Regions from separate parts of the Paraburkholderia sp. BR13444 genome, predicted to be linked through region 2. Evidence: riboswitches for the same ligand, from Rfam matches in the RefSeq annotation. Region 2 holds a riboswitch; the other holds the start of a gene.
The links. Region 2 has a riboswitch for glycine ahead of gcvT (glycine cleavage system aminomethyltransferase GcvT). Riboswitches for the same ligand answer to the same signal wherever they lie in the genome.
Positions count from the first base shown of each region.

Region 1 (7,927 bases), on a different contig from region 2:
GAATACAGTGCCCGCGAGAAGCCGGTCATGCAGCTTGCACCGCACATGTACACAGAAATCGTGATGGAAGCCGCGACGAAGTGCTTTAGCCATTGCGGTGCCACAACTTCTTGGTAGAGCTTCAGGAATCCATCGGGCCCCTTCTTCGCAATCTCAGCGGGGTCGTGCATTGCGAGGCCAAAAATCACAAACAGCGCGAGTCCGAGGATGACGGAGAACAGCACCGAGTTCTTCATCGCACGAGGAACGGCGCGAGTAGCGTCCACAGTTTCTTCGGAAACGTGCGCAGATGCGTCGTAACTGGTAACCAGCCACATCGGGAGCAGCAAAGCGTATCCGCAGATGAGCAGGGGATTCGTTGTACGCGGAACGACATCGCCGCCGGCTGCACCCGTGTTGTTGACGAAGTCGAACAGGTGCGTGAGGTTCGCGGGGTGAATGTTATAAAGCATCATCCCGCACAGCGCAGTCGCTCCGACGAAGGTGATGTAGGCACCAATCTCCACGAGCCGGGACAGCGTCTTCACGCCTACGTGGTTGAAAATCGCCCAGGTCACCATCAGCACTGACACGCCGAGCAACTGTTCCCAGTAGCCCCAGTGCGACGTATCAATCTGGAAAATCTCATTGAGAATCATCTGGTTGAAGACCAGATACGTGGCGACGGCCGTACCGCCCATCGAGAAGACGTAGGCAAGCAGATTTATCCACGACGTCGCCCATCCCCAGCCGCGACCACCGAGAACAGATGACCAGTGATAGAGGCCGCCTGCCGTGGGGATGGCCGAGCTGATTTCACCTAGCGAAAGGGCCGTCGCGAGTGCAATAACACCGCCCACCAGCCACATCACGGTCAGCCCGAACATCCCGGCCGTGCCGAGTCCTTGTTGCATGTTCACCGAGACGCCGAAGAACACGCCGATAACCATAAACGAAACGGCGAAATTCCCGAACGCGGACATACGCCGCGACAACTCCTGAGCATAGCCGAAGCGGTGCAGCGTCTCTGCGTCTTCACGCAGGATATCTTCTGTACGACGCTCGCTCACAATATCTCCTGACGACATTCCAGCATCTCCTGATAGTGTAGGGCCACGGCCTGACAAAAAAGAATTCGACCGCGACACAGAAAGGGAAGACGTTTTCGTTACGCCTTTTTTATGCGTCTCTACTGCAACGTCCATGCCAATCTGCTTTTGATGCGTCCCTAAATCCTTCTCTGCTTGTGCCTGCCCGCTCCGCGGGGCTTCGCGAGAGTTCGGGGCAAATTGTCGGAGTCTTACGAAATCATCTTTGAGACGCCCGTCGCTGCCTGACTCGTCTCATGCCTGAGAAATCTCACGGTGAGCCTCGAACGGGACATTCAATGAAACTCGCCGGCCCCTAGCCGGCGAAGCCCAAGGGCTCTCACACATCACCATTCCGCATCTCCTCGCGAAATCGGCATAAAGCTTGCAGAAATCCTCACGCCAACCGCGAGGTTCGAGTCCTCCTCGAATGCTTCCGGTTGCGGCCTTCAGGAGATTGCAATGACTACCGCCTCAACTTCGCTTCACGGGCAAATCGAAAAATGGTTTGGCGGTGCTCAGCGGACCTCGATTCGTATCTCACGCGGCGCCACTAACCAGAAGAGGAGCGTCACCGTGTCACGCATCGACAGTCCGTACGCCATCATTTTCTTCAGACACGGTGACGGCTCCTGGCAGGTTTATCCGCAGCGTGGCGGCCGTCCGGCCTTTCTGGCCATCGAACGTGCGGCTTGACGTGCATGTACCAGCCCGATGCCGGAGCTTCGTTGAGCCGGGGCATTGCTCGCCTTCGCGCGTAGGACTGACGTCGATTTCGAACCCGTCTAGGTTTGAGAACCGTCGGTTCATCCGGCACAGACACACAACGATCTAATCAGCCGGTTGCTCACGTGCAGCCGCTCTTGTTGAATAGCCCCTCTCATTCATGTATGCAAACAAAAATGATGTGATAGTCGTGGGCGCCGGAATCGTTGGCCTCGCTATCGCGCACGAACTGGCAAAGCGCAACCTGGCTGTAACGGTCGTGGACAAAGGAGAGCCCGCCGGTGAATGTTCGGGCGGCAACGCAGGCGCGCTTTCGTATCATTCCTTTGCGCCGCTCGCCCTTCCCGGAGTTCTGTCGGGTGCCATCAAGATGATGTGCAACCCGAAGGGGCCGCTGTATGTCCCACCGCTCTATTTCCCGTTCGCTGCGTCATGGTTGTTCCAGTTCGTAAAGTCGGCCGAGCCAGCTCGCGTGTACAAAACTGCCGAGTCACTGGAATGGCTGCTTCACCATGCGCCACGCGACCACAAAGAGCTGGCAACCGATGTCGGCTTTGCGCAGCAGATGCGCCAGACTGGGCAGTTGCATCTCTACCCCTCAGAAGTATCGCTAGCAAAAGACGCGTTTGCCTGGGCGCTAAAGTCCCAGCTTGGGATGCGTATGCAGAAGCTCGACCGAAAGTCGATTCGAGAAATTGAGCGTGATGTGTCGCCAGACTACGTTGTCGGCCTCCTCCTTCCGGACGACCACTGGCTTCGCGACCCGCTCGCCTATGCGCGCGCAATCGCAGACGCGGCCCGTCTGCGTGGTGTCGCGTTTGAACGGGCCAGCGTCACGACGCTTGAATCGAACGCGCTGAACTGGGTGGTTCGCGCGGGCGACCGCGTGTTCAGCGCCACGCACGTGGTTCTCGCGTCGGGCGCGTGGTCGAACGTACTACTGCGCTCTGTCGGCCTTTCAGTGCCGCTGGAAACTCAGCGCGGGTACCACCTGCATGTCCCCCAATCGGATACGCATCTCTCGCGCACAATCGTGCTTGCTGACAGGAAGGTCTTTATCACGCCGATGGAAAGCGGTCTGCGTATTGCAGGCACAGTCGAATTTGGCGGCACTCAGCGCCCGGGTAATGAGCGGCGAGCAACCCTTCTCGAACACCATGCCCGGGCAGGACTGCCATCGTTGAATACGACGCGTGGCGCGACCACGTGGATGGGACACCGTCCCTGCATGCCCGATTCAATGCCCGTTCTGGGTCAGGCACCTGACCGAAAAAATCTCTGGCTTGCCTTCGGACACGGCCACCTTGGGCTGACTGGTTCAGCTCCCACAGCCAAGATTATCGCGGACTGCGTGACAGGCCGGCCGCCGCAGAGGGACCAACTTGGGCGATTCTCTGCAGCGCGCTTCGGCAAACCCGCCGTCCAGGAAGCCTGATTCGGGGGCGCGCTCATCCGCGTACTGCTGCGTCACAGGGTCGTCATCATGACCTGCTTGCCGCCGGCTTGTCCGGTGTACGGTTCCGTGTCAAGCGGGTGGCCTGTTTTCTTCGGAATCTGGTATTACTCGCCGTCCTGATTTTGCGAGTCGTAGTTCGTACTGGCCTCCACCGCTATGGAGCCAGCGGCGCGATTCCAGTAGGGCAGGTACCGTCCGGTAGTATTAGTCCCGGGTGTGCCGACGTACATCTGGTCTTTGCCATCGAACGCATTCGGCTCCGGCGATGCCCAGGAATGACTTGTGGGATTCGAGTGCCGACCGGAGCATGTCATCCGCCACATGGCGGTCAGCAATGCCCCGGGTTCGCATTGCCACCAACGAATCAGCCAGGTTGGCTGCGATATCCATCGTCGCGTCGAGTTCCCCGGCGACCTGAACGGCGTTGGTGCGAGCAAGCTCCTGTGCGTACCGAACAGCCGCATCTTTCTGGGAGGCACCTACACGGATACTGATGCTCGCGATGCAAACAAAGAATCCGGCTGTTACGGCAAGCGCGACGGCCGCGAGCATTTTGGCCTTGAGCGTCACCTTTTTTTTGTTATACATAGGTCACCTCGCGCGTTTTGCGCGTCGTCTGTTCTGGCCGCTGGCGACTGAGCGGCGTTCGACGGGACGCGGTCCCGTAGTCTTTGGATTGAGTTCAGATACGCGAGCGCCACCCGCGTGACCGCGTCAAAAGACAAGGTCAGGCGAGTGGCGATACGTCGGGCAAGGTCAGGCGCTTACGGCCGCACGCACTGAGCGGAGGTGGGAGGACTCAACGCTGTCTGCCAGCAACTCCGCTGTTGCGCACGAGAGCGTCCAGCCGAGGTGTCCGTGTCCGGTGTTGTAGAACACGCCGTCCTGTTTGCCAGGACCAACCTTGGGAAGCATGTTGGGCATCATCGGGCGCAGCCCCGCCCATGGAATAACGCGTGCGGTCGAGCAGTCGGGGAAATAGCGCCGTACCCAGTCGGTGAGGGGCGCGACGCGGTCAGCCCGGATATCCTTGTTGAAGCCGTTGATCTCCGCGGTGCCTGCGACCCGGAAGCGGTCGACACCCAATCGGCTCGTCACGATTTTGGCCGCATCATCGAGCAGGCTTACCCAAGGGGCTGCCTGTTGACTCTTTTCGTCATCGAGGTTGACCGTAATCGAATATCCCTTCACAGGATAGATGTTCACGTGGTCCCCGAACATGGCTGCAAATCGGCGGCTGTGAACCCCTGCACATACAACCACCCCGTCGACCACATCGTTTCGTCGGCGGTCGCCACCAGCAGTCGAGTGGATCCGTAAGCCGTCGGTTTCGCGGGCGATTGAGGTGATGTCAGTGTCGTAGTGGAAATGGACGCCCTTGCGACGACAAGCTTCGGCCAAACCCCGCGTGAATTTGTGGATGTCACCGGTGGAATCCGAGGGTGTGAAGAAGCCGCCGTAGAACTCGCCCCGGAGGGTCGGCTCAATCTGCTTCATTTCCCGTGGGGTGACCGACCTGCGGTCGAGGCCACCCTCACGCAGCAGGACGTTGACCGCAGACGCAGCCTCGAAACCGGCGCGGTCCGCGTAAATGTGCAGAATGCCCCGCTTCTCGAGGTTGAAGTCAAAGCCTTCCTGCTCGGCGATTGCGTACAGATGCTCGCGCGCCATGATGGCGAGGCGCACTGTATCGACCGTGTTGGACTTGTAATTCGGAATCTGGCGCAAGAATTCGCCCATCCACGAGTACTTGTGCCAGGAAGGCGCAGGGTTGAGTAAGAGCGGAGCGTCCGCTGTCGTCATCCATTTGAGTCCTTTGAGTACGGTGGCCGTACTATTCCAGACTTCCGCGTTACTCGCCGAAAGTTGCCCACCATTCGCGAACGACGTTTCCATGGCCGCATAGCGATTCTTTTCGTACACGGTCACGTCGAGACCGCGTTTCGCGAGTGCGTAAGCGGTGGTCACCCCGGTGATGCCGGCGCCGATAACTGCAACTTTTTTCATTTGCACACGTCCAGTCAAAGCTAATGCGGCGTAATCCGCATGCCCCATCTGTCCATGTACCTGAGAGTTTCCTTCTCCGGGGTTTCAACCAGAGAATCTCCTTCGGTGGGCGCCTGATGCGCCGCTCTCCAGATGTTGATGCGACACGGTCCTTTGGCCTGAGAGTTTCCGGGGCGGTTGCTCCGTCGGCGCCGCTGTTGAATCAGCGGTCTCTCCCGTGTTCGCAATGAGATATCAGTGCTGCACCGCAGGCGAAACCCCTGAACGCATCCGGTCCGAGCGTCACGGTTTTTCGCCTTCGGCTTTCAATTCAGGAAGGCATCTTGGCGCGTCGGAATCGTTCCAGGTCGACGCTCGGCATCTCGGTCGTTTCCGACACCGCCGATGTCGCGCCCCGTTTGATGAAGTCGGCGAGTCGTTCGGCGAGCATAATCGTCGGAGCAGTCGTGTTCCCCGAGACGAGTGCTGGCAAGACCGACGTGTCGGTTACACGGAGGCCTTCCAGCCCGTGAACACGGAACGTCGTATCCACAACCGACATGTCGTCCGTGCCCATCCGGCAGGCGCCTGACGGGTGAAGTGCGCCTTGCCCCGTCTCGCGGACGAAACGGATTCGCTCTTCCTTTGTGCGAAGAATACCGCCAGGACGATACGGTGCCCTCACGTACTTGCTCATGGCTTTCTGTGCAAGCGTCTCCTGACCAATCCGGACGCCTTCCGCCAGCACTTCGGCATCGTACGGGTCCGACAGGTAGTTCGGGTCGACGAGAGGCGGCACTGCAGGGTCGGCGCTGGCGATGCGTATCGTGCCGCGTGAGCGCGGACGTGTCTGGTACACGTTCAGCGTCAGACCGTTGCCGCTCGGTGTCTCGTCTGCACCTTCTTCGACGCCAGCGCCCGGCAGAAAGTGATACTGCAGATTAGGAAGAGGGTCATCCTCGGCGCCGTACCAGACGAGTCCGCCTTCGCAGATGTTGGAACTCACCGGGCCGCTACGGAACAGCGCGTATTCGAGACCCGCGCTGACCTGGTTGCGGAATTTCTTGTAGCGGTCGTAACTGTGCTCACCGGTCAGGTCGTAAATGAGGAACATATCCATGTGGTCCTGGAAGTTCTCGCCCACGCCCGGGAGGTCATGTACCACCGACACGCCGGCCTTGCGAAGTTGTTCAGCCGGACCGATGCCGGAAAGCATCAACAGATGGGGGGAGCCGATTGCGCCAGCGGAGATGATGACTTCGCGCTCCGCGCGGACAATCTTCCGTTGACCATTTTCGACGTGCTCCACGCCAACCGCCCGTCCGTTCTCGACGACGATGCGCACCACGCGGGAATCGGTCTTGATGGTCAGGTTCTTCCGGTTGCGCGCCGGATTGAGATACGCGACCGCGGCGCTGCATCGCTTTCCATCCCGCGTCATCGTCTGGTAGAGACCGCAACCCGCCTGCTTTCCGGAGTTAAAGTCCTGGTTGTAGTTGATGCCCATTTCCTGACACGCTCGCAACCAGGCTTTGGTCAGATAGTGGGTGTAGCGCTGGTCAGAAACTCCCAGCGGGCCGCCCGTACCATGCTCTGGGCCGGCGAAGCGCTCGTTGTCCTCTGCCTTTCGGAAATAAGGCAAAACATCGGCATAGCTCCAGCCATCGAGGCCCATCGAAGCCCAGCCGTCGTAGTCTTCCGGGCATCCGCGCATGTAGACCATCGCGTTGACGGAGCTTCCACCGCCAAGCACGCGGCCTTGCACCATCTCTGGTGTGACCATGTTCTGTTGTCGCTGCGGCTGCAGGCGGTAACGGGTCAGCAGATTGCCCTTGGCTGTCTTGAAATACGTTGCCGGCATGTGAATGTAGGGATTGACGTCGCGCGGCCCCTGCTCAAACAACAGGACGGAGACATTCGAATCCTCGGTCAAGCGACCGGCGGTTGCGCAACCAGCTGGGCCGCCTCCGACAACAATGTAATCAACCACAAAACCCTCCTAAGAAAAGCATCGGCCGCCTCGTGCATTAGCGCTGGCAGTCGTCTCCGCGCACTCCGTAAGCGCTGCTGGGAGCGCTACACTGTCTTCTACTTTATACATACAAGCATCGTGCCAAGCGGCGCGTCTCCCTGCAAGTCTTTGATTCTATGGGTGCAGCTGGCATCACTTCTCGGAACTCATGCGTTTGTCTCAATTTTGCGACTTCGCCGCAGCAGCATTGAGACGGAGCCTTTGCCCCGTCTCACAATGCATTGAGACTCGTCAGAACGTATGCATCAAGGCTACGCGATAGACCATCTGATTGCCTGTGGAAGAGAGGTCTGATGAGCCGATGATATGCGCCGAGTCCAGGTCTGTACCGGTTTTTCCGTTCGTGTGCTGATAAGCACCCTGCACATACACGGACGTCCGCTTGCTGAGCAAATAGTTCAGCATCAGCGACACCTGATGCCAGTTCTGACTCGAGCCGCCGCCTGTGTCGTTCAGATTCCCGTGCGTATAGGTATACGCGCCGGCGAGGAACAACGCGGGGTTCAAGAAATATGTCCCGTTGACCTCCACGTTATCGAATTTCCAGGAGGTCCATGTCTGCGTGCCGATGTTCGGCGCGTACCCGTTGGCCGTCGGGTTGTAGACGTCGACGTGCGAGTAAGCCAGCGCGACGTTCGACCCGTCGCTAAACGTCCACTT
Region 1 is NZ_JBFPKM010000029.1:16,579-24,505, forward strand. It holds gene AB3X95_RS38295 (APC family permease) at 1-1,067, opposite strand, end outside; gene AB3X95_RS38300 (hypothetical protein) at 1,530-1,763, shown strand; gene AB3X95_RS38305 (NAD(P)/FAD-dependent oxidoreductase) at 1,954-3,228, shown strand; gene AB3X95_RS38310 (hypothetical protein) at 3,454-3,837, opposite strand; gene AB3X95_RS38315 (D-amino acid dehydrogenase) at 4,006-5,256, opposite strand; glycine riboswitch at 5,393-5,484, opposite strand; gene AB3X95_RS38320 (GMC family oxidoreductase) at 5,567-7,225, opposite strand; gene AB3X95_RS38325 (porin) at 7,499-7,927, opposite strand, start outside.
Region 1: linked by a shared signal. The riboswitch ahead of AB3X95_RS38315 (D-amino acid dehydrogenase) and the one ahead of gcvT (glycine cleavage system aminomethyltransferase GcvT) in region 2 are both predicted to bind glycine.

Region 2 (7,927 bases):
CTGGCGGCGCGGCGCGCGCCGTTGTGCAAGCGCCGCGCCTGACGGTTAAAACGAAAAGTGAATCAGGCAGTAACTCAGGCGCCGATCGACTTCGCGTACGCGTCGGCGTCGAGCAGACGCTCGAGCGACGCGTCGGCGGCCGGCTTGATCTTGAACAGCCAGCTGTCATACGGCGTGCTGTTGACGGTGTCCGGCGAGTCGCCGACGGCCGTGTTCGCTTCGATGACTTCGCCCGAAACCGGCGCGTAGATATCGGAAGCGGCCTTCACCGATTCGATCACGGCGACGGTGTCGCCGGCGGTCACGGACTTGCCGAGTTCCTGGACTTCGAAGAAGACGATGTCGCCGAGCGCTTCCTGCGCGTGGTCGGTGATGCCGACCGTCAGCGTGCCGTCCGCTTCGGTGCGGACCCATTCGTGCGATTCGGTGTATTTCAGATCGGCCGGGATGCTCATCGGATGCTCCTGAACGGTATGTTCGGTAGTGGTTTGAATGTTGGGGGCGTGCGCCGGCCGCTTAGACCGCCAGCACCTTGCCGTTGCGCACGAACGGCAGTTTTACCACGCTTGCGGGGCAGGCTTTGTCGCGAATCTGGACATGCACCGTGTCGCCCGGCTGCACGCCTTTCGGCACGCGCGCGAAGGCGATCGATTCCTGTATGGTCGGCGAGAACGTGCCGCTGGTGATTTCGCCGTCGCCGTGCGGCGTGACGACTTTCTGATGCGCGCGCAGCACGCCGGCAGCCTTGCCGTTGTCCTTCAGCAGGATCAGGCCGACGAACGCGGCGCGCGAGCCGTCGGCTTCGAGGCTGCTCTTGCCGATGAAGTCGCGCGGTGAGGTGAGGTCGACGGTCCATGCGAGGCCGGCGTCGAGCGGCGAGACATTGTCGTCCATGTCCTGGCCGTAAAGATTCATGCCGGCTTCGAGGCGCAGCGTGTCGCGTGCGCCGAGACCGGCCGGGCGCACGCCGTGGGCGGCGAGCGCGTTCCACAGCGCTTCGACATGCGCAGCGGGCACGATGATCTCGAAACCGTCTTCGCCGGTGTAGCCGGTGCGCGCGACGGTCAGCTCGCCGAACGGCGTGCCGTCGATGCGCGCGGCGTTGAACGGCTTCAGCGCTTCGGTCGCGGCGCGCGCGGCCGGCACGGTTTGCCACGCTTTTTCGCGCGCGTTCGGGCCTTGCACGGCGACGATCGCCAGATCGCGGCGCGGCGTGATGGTGAGGCCGAAGCCGCCTTCGGCGTTGAGCTGGCCGAACCAGGCGATGTCTTTGTCGGCGGTGCCGGCGTTGACGACCACGCGGAACTGGTCTTCGCCGAAGTAATAGACGATCAGGTCGTCGATCACGCCGCCGTTCGGATTCAGCATGCAGGAGTAGAGCGCGCGGCCCGGCGTCTGCAGCTTCGCGACATTGTTCGCGAGCGCGTATTCGAAGAACGCGCGGACGCGCTCGCCGGTGAAGTCGACCACGCACATGTGGGACACGTCGAACATGCCGGCGTCGGTGCGCACCGCGCGATGTTCCTCGATCTGCGAGCCGTAGTTGACGGGCATGTCCCAGCCGCCGAAGTCGACCATGCGTGCATTGAGCGCACGGTGAGCGGCGTGGAGCGGGGTGTGTTTGAGTTCGGTCATGGGGCCTCGGGCGTCTCGCGGAACAAAAAAGGCCATGCGGCGCACTGCCTCGCGGCCTTGTGCCTGCGAGCGTGGTTCTGCATGACCCCTCTGTCCTCGATACCTGAGAGATTGCGCCGCCGCGACTGGCTCAATGAGCTCGATTCGTCACGGGGAAACGCGCGCCCCTTCGGTGGGCAGCTTGCCTGCGGTGCACGACGTGCGACGCGGATGGCTACTGCCGCTCTCCAGAGTGCGAAAAAACCGCCGAAAGACGGGTTTTTCGACGCGGTCGGTCCTTTTGCCTGAGAGTTTGCGGGTGTGCCCCTTCGGCGGCGCGGCCTGCGATTTTTCGCTTGCCAGCACGCTCTCCCGACGCGTGCGGCGAATGTACGCGACGGGCCGGGGCTTGTCAAATAAAGGGCCGGGAGCGCTCACTCGCCGATCGCATGAGCCGCATTGTCCAGTTCCTGGTTCAGCACGCGCTGTTCTTCCGCGGACAAACCGCCACGGTGTTGCGAGGCCATGTCACGCGCTTCCTGACGGATCGTCTCGAGGCGGTGATGCAGCGCGGCGCCTTGCGGCGGTGGGTAATAGCCCTGATTCACCCGAGTGTCGATACGGCGCGCGAGATTGTCGATGCGGCCCTCGACCTGATGCAGGCGCTGGTCCGCGATCTGCTGCGGAGTGGGGCTCGGGTGCGGGGCCGGCGGCGGCGTTACCACGCAGGCGGCGACGGAGCCGAGCAGTGCGCATGCAACAAGGGCACGGATGATTCGAGACATGGATTCTCCAGGAGTCGTTGTCGTATCGATTGCTACCTCGCTAGCAACGGATGACGAGGAACGCCCGCTGACTCGGCAGCGGGCGAATTTGTAACGTTATGTTCCTTTCTGGAACGTCAGGAAAGGCCCGCGCCGACGGCCTTTGCGGCGCGGAAGGTCATCCTGTTTTCGGTACACAGACCGCGCGAGCACGGTGCCACGCGCAGCGGCAAGGCTCAGCGAATGCGCTCGAACGGCAGCCGCACGCCTTGCTCGGAGCTGCGCGCGGCCAGTTCGATGATCGTCATTACGTCGACCGCGTCGCGCGTGCTGACCGGAAATGCGACGCCGTTCTGGATCGTATCGGCCAACGCAATATAGAAGCCTGCGTACTCGCCGTTGCGGGTGGGCAATTCACGTTCGACTTCCTGGTCGCCTTCGAGCACGCGCAGCACGCCGGGGGTGTTGCCGGCGCCGAAGCCTGCGTCGCCGGGGCGCAGGCCGGCTTTCAGCTGATCTTCCTGGGTGTCGAGGCCGTGTTTCACATAGCTGCCGCGCGTTCCATGGATCGCAAAGCGCGGTCCCGGCAACGCGGTCAGCGCGCTTGCATGCAGCACGACCTCGAACTCCTCGTAGCCGAGCAGGATGTGCACGTAGTCGGGTGCGCTTGCGTCGTCGCGATGCGTGCGCACCGTCGCCGAGACGGTCTGCGGTGCGCCGAAGAGGGCGAGCGTCTGGTCGATCAGGTGCGGACCGAGATCGAACAGCAGACCGCCGCCGCGCGTCACATCCTCGCGCCAGCGCTGACGCACGCCCGGCCGGAAGCGGTCGAAATGCGATTCGTAATGCGTGACGCGACCCAGTTCCACGCGCGCGAGCAGGTCGCGTACGGTCAGAAAATCGCCGTCCCAGCGGCGGTTGTGAAAGGGTGCGAACAGCTTGCCGCGGGCGAGCGCGATATTGGCAAGTGTGTGGGCGTCGGCGGCGCTCAGCGTGACAGGCTTGTCGACGACCACGTGCTTGCCGGCTTCGAGCGTGCGGCGCGCGAGGTCGAAGTGGGTGTCGTTGGGCGTCGCGATCACGACGCAGTCGATGTCGTCGAGCGCGAGCAACGCGTCGAGATCGGCGACGATCTTCGCGTGCGGATAGTCGGCGTGCGCTCTCTCGGATTGCCCGGTCGCAATCGCGGCGACGCTCGCGCGTCCGCAATGTTCGATCACCGGTGCGTGAAACGTCGCGCCGGCGAAGCCGTAGCCCATCAATCCAACCTTCAGCGATGCGGACATGCGATTCTTCCTGAGGAACGGCGCGCCGCCTTGCCACCGCGGCGGCGGCGCGCAATCTCATCATTGTGGCATTTGTGGGCTGGACCGGGGGCTGAGCATCACCCCATCGCGCAGTCCATCGCGGTTGTCCATGTTAACATCGCACCTCTCGCGCGCATCGAGCCGCGCAGCATGTCCCGGGCCTTCGGCCGGCGTCTCCCGCCGGTCCGACCTCAGCGGCCCTCAACCGTCTCACCCATCCACAAACGATGTCCGCAGGCCTGAACCCCGCTCAAAGTGAAGCGGTCCGTTATCTCGACGGTCCCTGTCTCGTACTCGCCGGCGCCGGCAGTGGCAAGACGCGCGTGATCACGCAGAAAATTGCTCACCTGATCGAAGCGAAGGGCTTCGAGCCACGCCACATCGCCGCCGTCACGTTCACGAACAAGGCCGCGGCGGAAATGCGCGAGCGCGTCGGCAAGCTGCTCGAAGGCAAGACGCTGACCGCGCCGGGCAAGGAAGGCCGCAAGGTGCCCGTGAACCAGCTGACGGTGTGTACCTTCCATTCGCTCGGCGTGCAGATCCTGCGGCAGGAGGCGGAACACGTCGGCCTGAAGCCGCAGTTCTCGATCATGGATTCCGACGACTGCTTCGGCATGATCCAGGAACAGGTCGGCTCGACGGACAAGGGCTTCATCCGCAAGATCCAGTCGATCATCTCGCTGTGGAAGAACGGCCTGATCATGCCCGAGCAGGCGATCGCGACCGCATCGACCGAGGACGAGCATCAGGCGGCGATCGTCTATCGCAACTACGTGGCGACGCTGCATGCGTACCAGGCGGTCGATTTCGACGATCTGATCCGCCTGCCCGCCGAGCTGTTCGCGAGCAACGAGCAGGTGCGCGACCGCTGGCAGAACAAGCTGCGCTATCTGCTGATCGATGAGTATCAGGACACCAATGCGTGCCAGTACGAACTGGTGAAGCTGCTGGCCGGCAAGCGCGCGGCATTCACGGCGGTCGGCGACGACGACCAGGCGATCTACGGCTGGCGCGGCGCGACCCTCGAGAACCTCGGCCAGCTCGGCAAAGATTTTCCGAATCTGCACCTGATCAAGCTCGAACAGAATTACCGCTCGACGGTGCGTATCCTGACCGCCGCGAACAACGTGATCGCGAATAACCCGAAGCTGTTCGAGAAAAAGCTGTGGTCCGAGCACGGCATGGGCGACACGATCACGGTAACGGGCTGCAACGACGAGGAGCACGAGGCGGAGTCCGTCGTGTTCCGGCTGTCCGCGCACAAGTTCGAGCGGCGCGCGAATTTCCGCGACTACGCGATCCTGTATCGCGGCAACTTCCAGGCGCGCATCTTCGAGCAGGTGCTGCGCCGCGAACGGATTCCGTACGTGCTGTCGGGCGGCCAGTCGTTCTTCGACAAGGCCGAGATCAAGGACATCTGCGCGTACCTGCGCCTGATCGCCAATGCGAACGACGACCCCGCGTTCATCCGTGCGATCACGACACCGCGCCGTGGCGTCGGCAATACGACGCTGGAGGCGCTCGGCGCGTTCGCGGGCCAGGCAAAGGTGTCGCTGTTCGAGGCGGTCTACATGGGCGGCATCGAGGCGCGTCTGTCGCCGCGTCAGATCGAGCCGATGCGCGCGTTCTGCGACTTCATGCAGCGCCTGACCGACCGTGCGGAGAAGGATGCGGCGGGCACGCTGCTCGACGAGCTGATGGAAGCGATCCACTACGAAGCGTATCTGTACGACGCGTTCGACGAACGCCAGGCGCAGGCGAAGTGGCAGAACGTGCTCGAGTTCATCGAGTGGCTGAAGCGCAAGGGCACGAAGGAGGAGCCGGCGGCCGGCAGCGAGGCGACCGGCTACGACACCGCCGACGGCCTCGGCGACACCGGCAAGAACCTGCTCGGCCTGATCCAGACGGTCGCGCTGATGTCGATGCTCGAAGGTCGCGAGGAAGATCCGGATGCGGTGCGGCTGTCGACCGTGCATGCGTCGAAGGGGCTCGAGTATCCGCACGTGTTTCTGGTCGGCGTCGAGGAAGGCATCATGCCGCATCGCGGCGGCGCGGACGACGAGCCGATCGACGACGCGCGCATCGAGGAGGAACGCCGGCTGATGTACGTCGCGATCACGCGCGCGCAGCGCAGCCTGCATCTGAACTGGTGCAAGAAGCGTAAGAGGGCGCGGGAGACGATCGTCTGCGAGCCGTCGCGCTTTATCAACGAGATGCTGCTCGACGATGCGCCGCCGCCGACGCCGGAAGAGGCGCCGATGTCGCCGAAGGATCGGCTCGCGAGTCTGAAGGCGCTGTTGCAGAAGGCGTGAGCGGGTGAGGCTTCAAGTGCCTGCCCGGTGCGGTTGCTTATCGTTGCGCATAAAAAATCCCTGCATCGCGTTAGCGCATGCAGGGATTTTTCGTTTAGCGGCTGATCCCGCCCGTTTTACTTCACCGCGCTGACCATATAGTCGACCGCGGCCTTCACGTCCGCATCCGAAGCATTCGAGCCGCCCTTCGGCGGCATCGCGCCCTTGCCGTGCAGCGCGAAGTTGTAGACCGTGTCCATCGAGTCCTTCAGGCGCGGCGCCCATGCTTCCTTGTCGCCGAACTTCGGCGCATTCAGCACGCCGGCCGCGTGACAGGCCTGACATACCGACTGATACAGCGCCTTGCCGGCCTGCGACGCATCCGCGCTTTGCGCGCCGCCTGCTGCCGGGGCGGGAGTCTGCGGCACGCTGGCCATGGCGGCCATCGCCGCGGCGGCCTGGGCCGCGCCCGCGTCCGATGCGGCTGCCGTACCGGATGCCGCAGCGGCACCCGATGCCGCGGCTGCGCCCGCCGCCGGCTGCGCCGGCTCGGGGAAGCTCGCGCCCGAATTGTTCGCCATATAGACGACCGCGCGCGCGATCTCGAAGTCGCTGTAGTCGTCGGGGCTCGTGCCGCCGCGCGGCGGCATCGCGCCCTTGCCGGACAGCGCGGTGTGCCACAGCGTGTCGAAGCCTTGCGCGATGCGCGGCGCCCAGTCGCCGGTGTTGGTGAATTTCGGCGCGCCTGCCGCACCCGACGCGTGACACGCTGAGCAGACCGCCTTGTAGACTTCCTCGCCGCTCTTGTAGACGCGCGGCGCATTGGCGTCGCGGATTTCGACCCGGGCGATTGGATGGATGCGGGAGTTGACTTCGGCTTCGGCGAGGGAGTCGGTGCCGGCGCCGGTGCGTGTCGAATTATCGACGTAGACGGCGAGCAGGACGATGATGACGATTGGCACAGCAAACCCGGCGATGACCGCGGCGACGAGCTGTGCTGGGGTTTTGATCGGGGCTCCGTGTGGTGCTTCGCTCATGCTTGTCTCGTCTCCGTGGGTATGTGAGCGGTACAGCGCGACGGCAACTTCTTGTTCTTTATCAGCCACGGACGATTATAGACGCAAGGTTTCGGCGGCGGCGAGGGGGCCTGGATGGTGTTCAGCAGGCGTTTACCCGCATCGGCATGGACGATGGCGGGACTCGGGGAAGAAGTTGGAGCGGGCGTCGGAGGCCGTCCGGTGGACGGTTCGGCCGAAACCGGGTATCCTTGCGGTCTCTCGCGTTGGCGTCGCGTCCGTTCTGGTTGTCGCGCTTTCGTGTTAATTCCCCGCAGTTTGTAGTGATGCGCCCGTAGCTCAATGGATAGAGTACTGCCCTCCGAAGGCAGGGGTTGCTGGTTCGATCCCAGCCGGGCGCGCCAAGTCAGTCAAGGCTTTCAGCGATTTTCCAGTACGTAGCGGCAGGCCAGTACGTAAAAAGTACGTAACTAAGCGGCGCAGTACGTAGCGGAGTACGTATCCGCTCCCCCTCACAGCAGCACCCCCAATGGCACCCATGCGGTGCTTTTTTTACGTCTGTGCTCCAGCGCATAATCCCGAGGCGCACTCACAGGGGGAAGGACATGGCCGATGGGCGCTTTGGGATGCTCTGCAGCGACTTCGGGAGGCCTGCAGGCGCAGGCATAGGGCACCGCCTGATGAGCCCCCAAATCTGTGGAGTCACAGTTATGCACCGCGCGCATAATCTCGCGAGCAGCATGAATCCAATGCTGGATCGTTGTTCACGAGGAGGAAGGCCATGTCGGACGGAAGGATTGCAACGCCTGTGATCGCATGGCTCGACACGCCTGCACGAGAGCGCCTGCAGGAACTCTGCAGCGGCATGAATGCGGTCCCGGAACGGCTTGCTGGGGATTTGTTGACTCGGGCCTTGCATGAGTACACGCGAGGGC
Region 2 is NZ_JBFPKM010000010.1:16,836-24,762, reverse strand. It holds gene gcvH (glycine cleavage system protein GcvH) at 75-455, opposite strand; gene gcvT (glycine cleavage system aminomethyltransferase GcvT) at 517-1,635, opposite strand; glycine riboswitch at 1,716-1,876, opposite strand; glycine riboswitch at 1,897-1,999, opposite strand; gene AB3X95_RS25885 (hypothetical protein) at 2,049-2,399, opposite strand; gene AB3X95_RS25880 (oxidoreductase) at 2,615-3,664, opposite strand; gene AB3X95_RS25875 (UvrD-helicase domain-containing protein) at 3,913-5,997, shown strand; gene AB3X95_RS25870 (cytochrome c5 family protein) at 6,114-7,013, opposite strand; tRNA gene AB3X95_RS25865 (tRNA-Arg) at 7,321-7,396, shown strand; gene AB3X95_RS25860 (hypothetical protein) at 7,774-7,927, shown strand, end outside.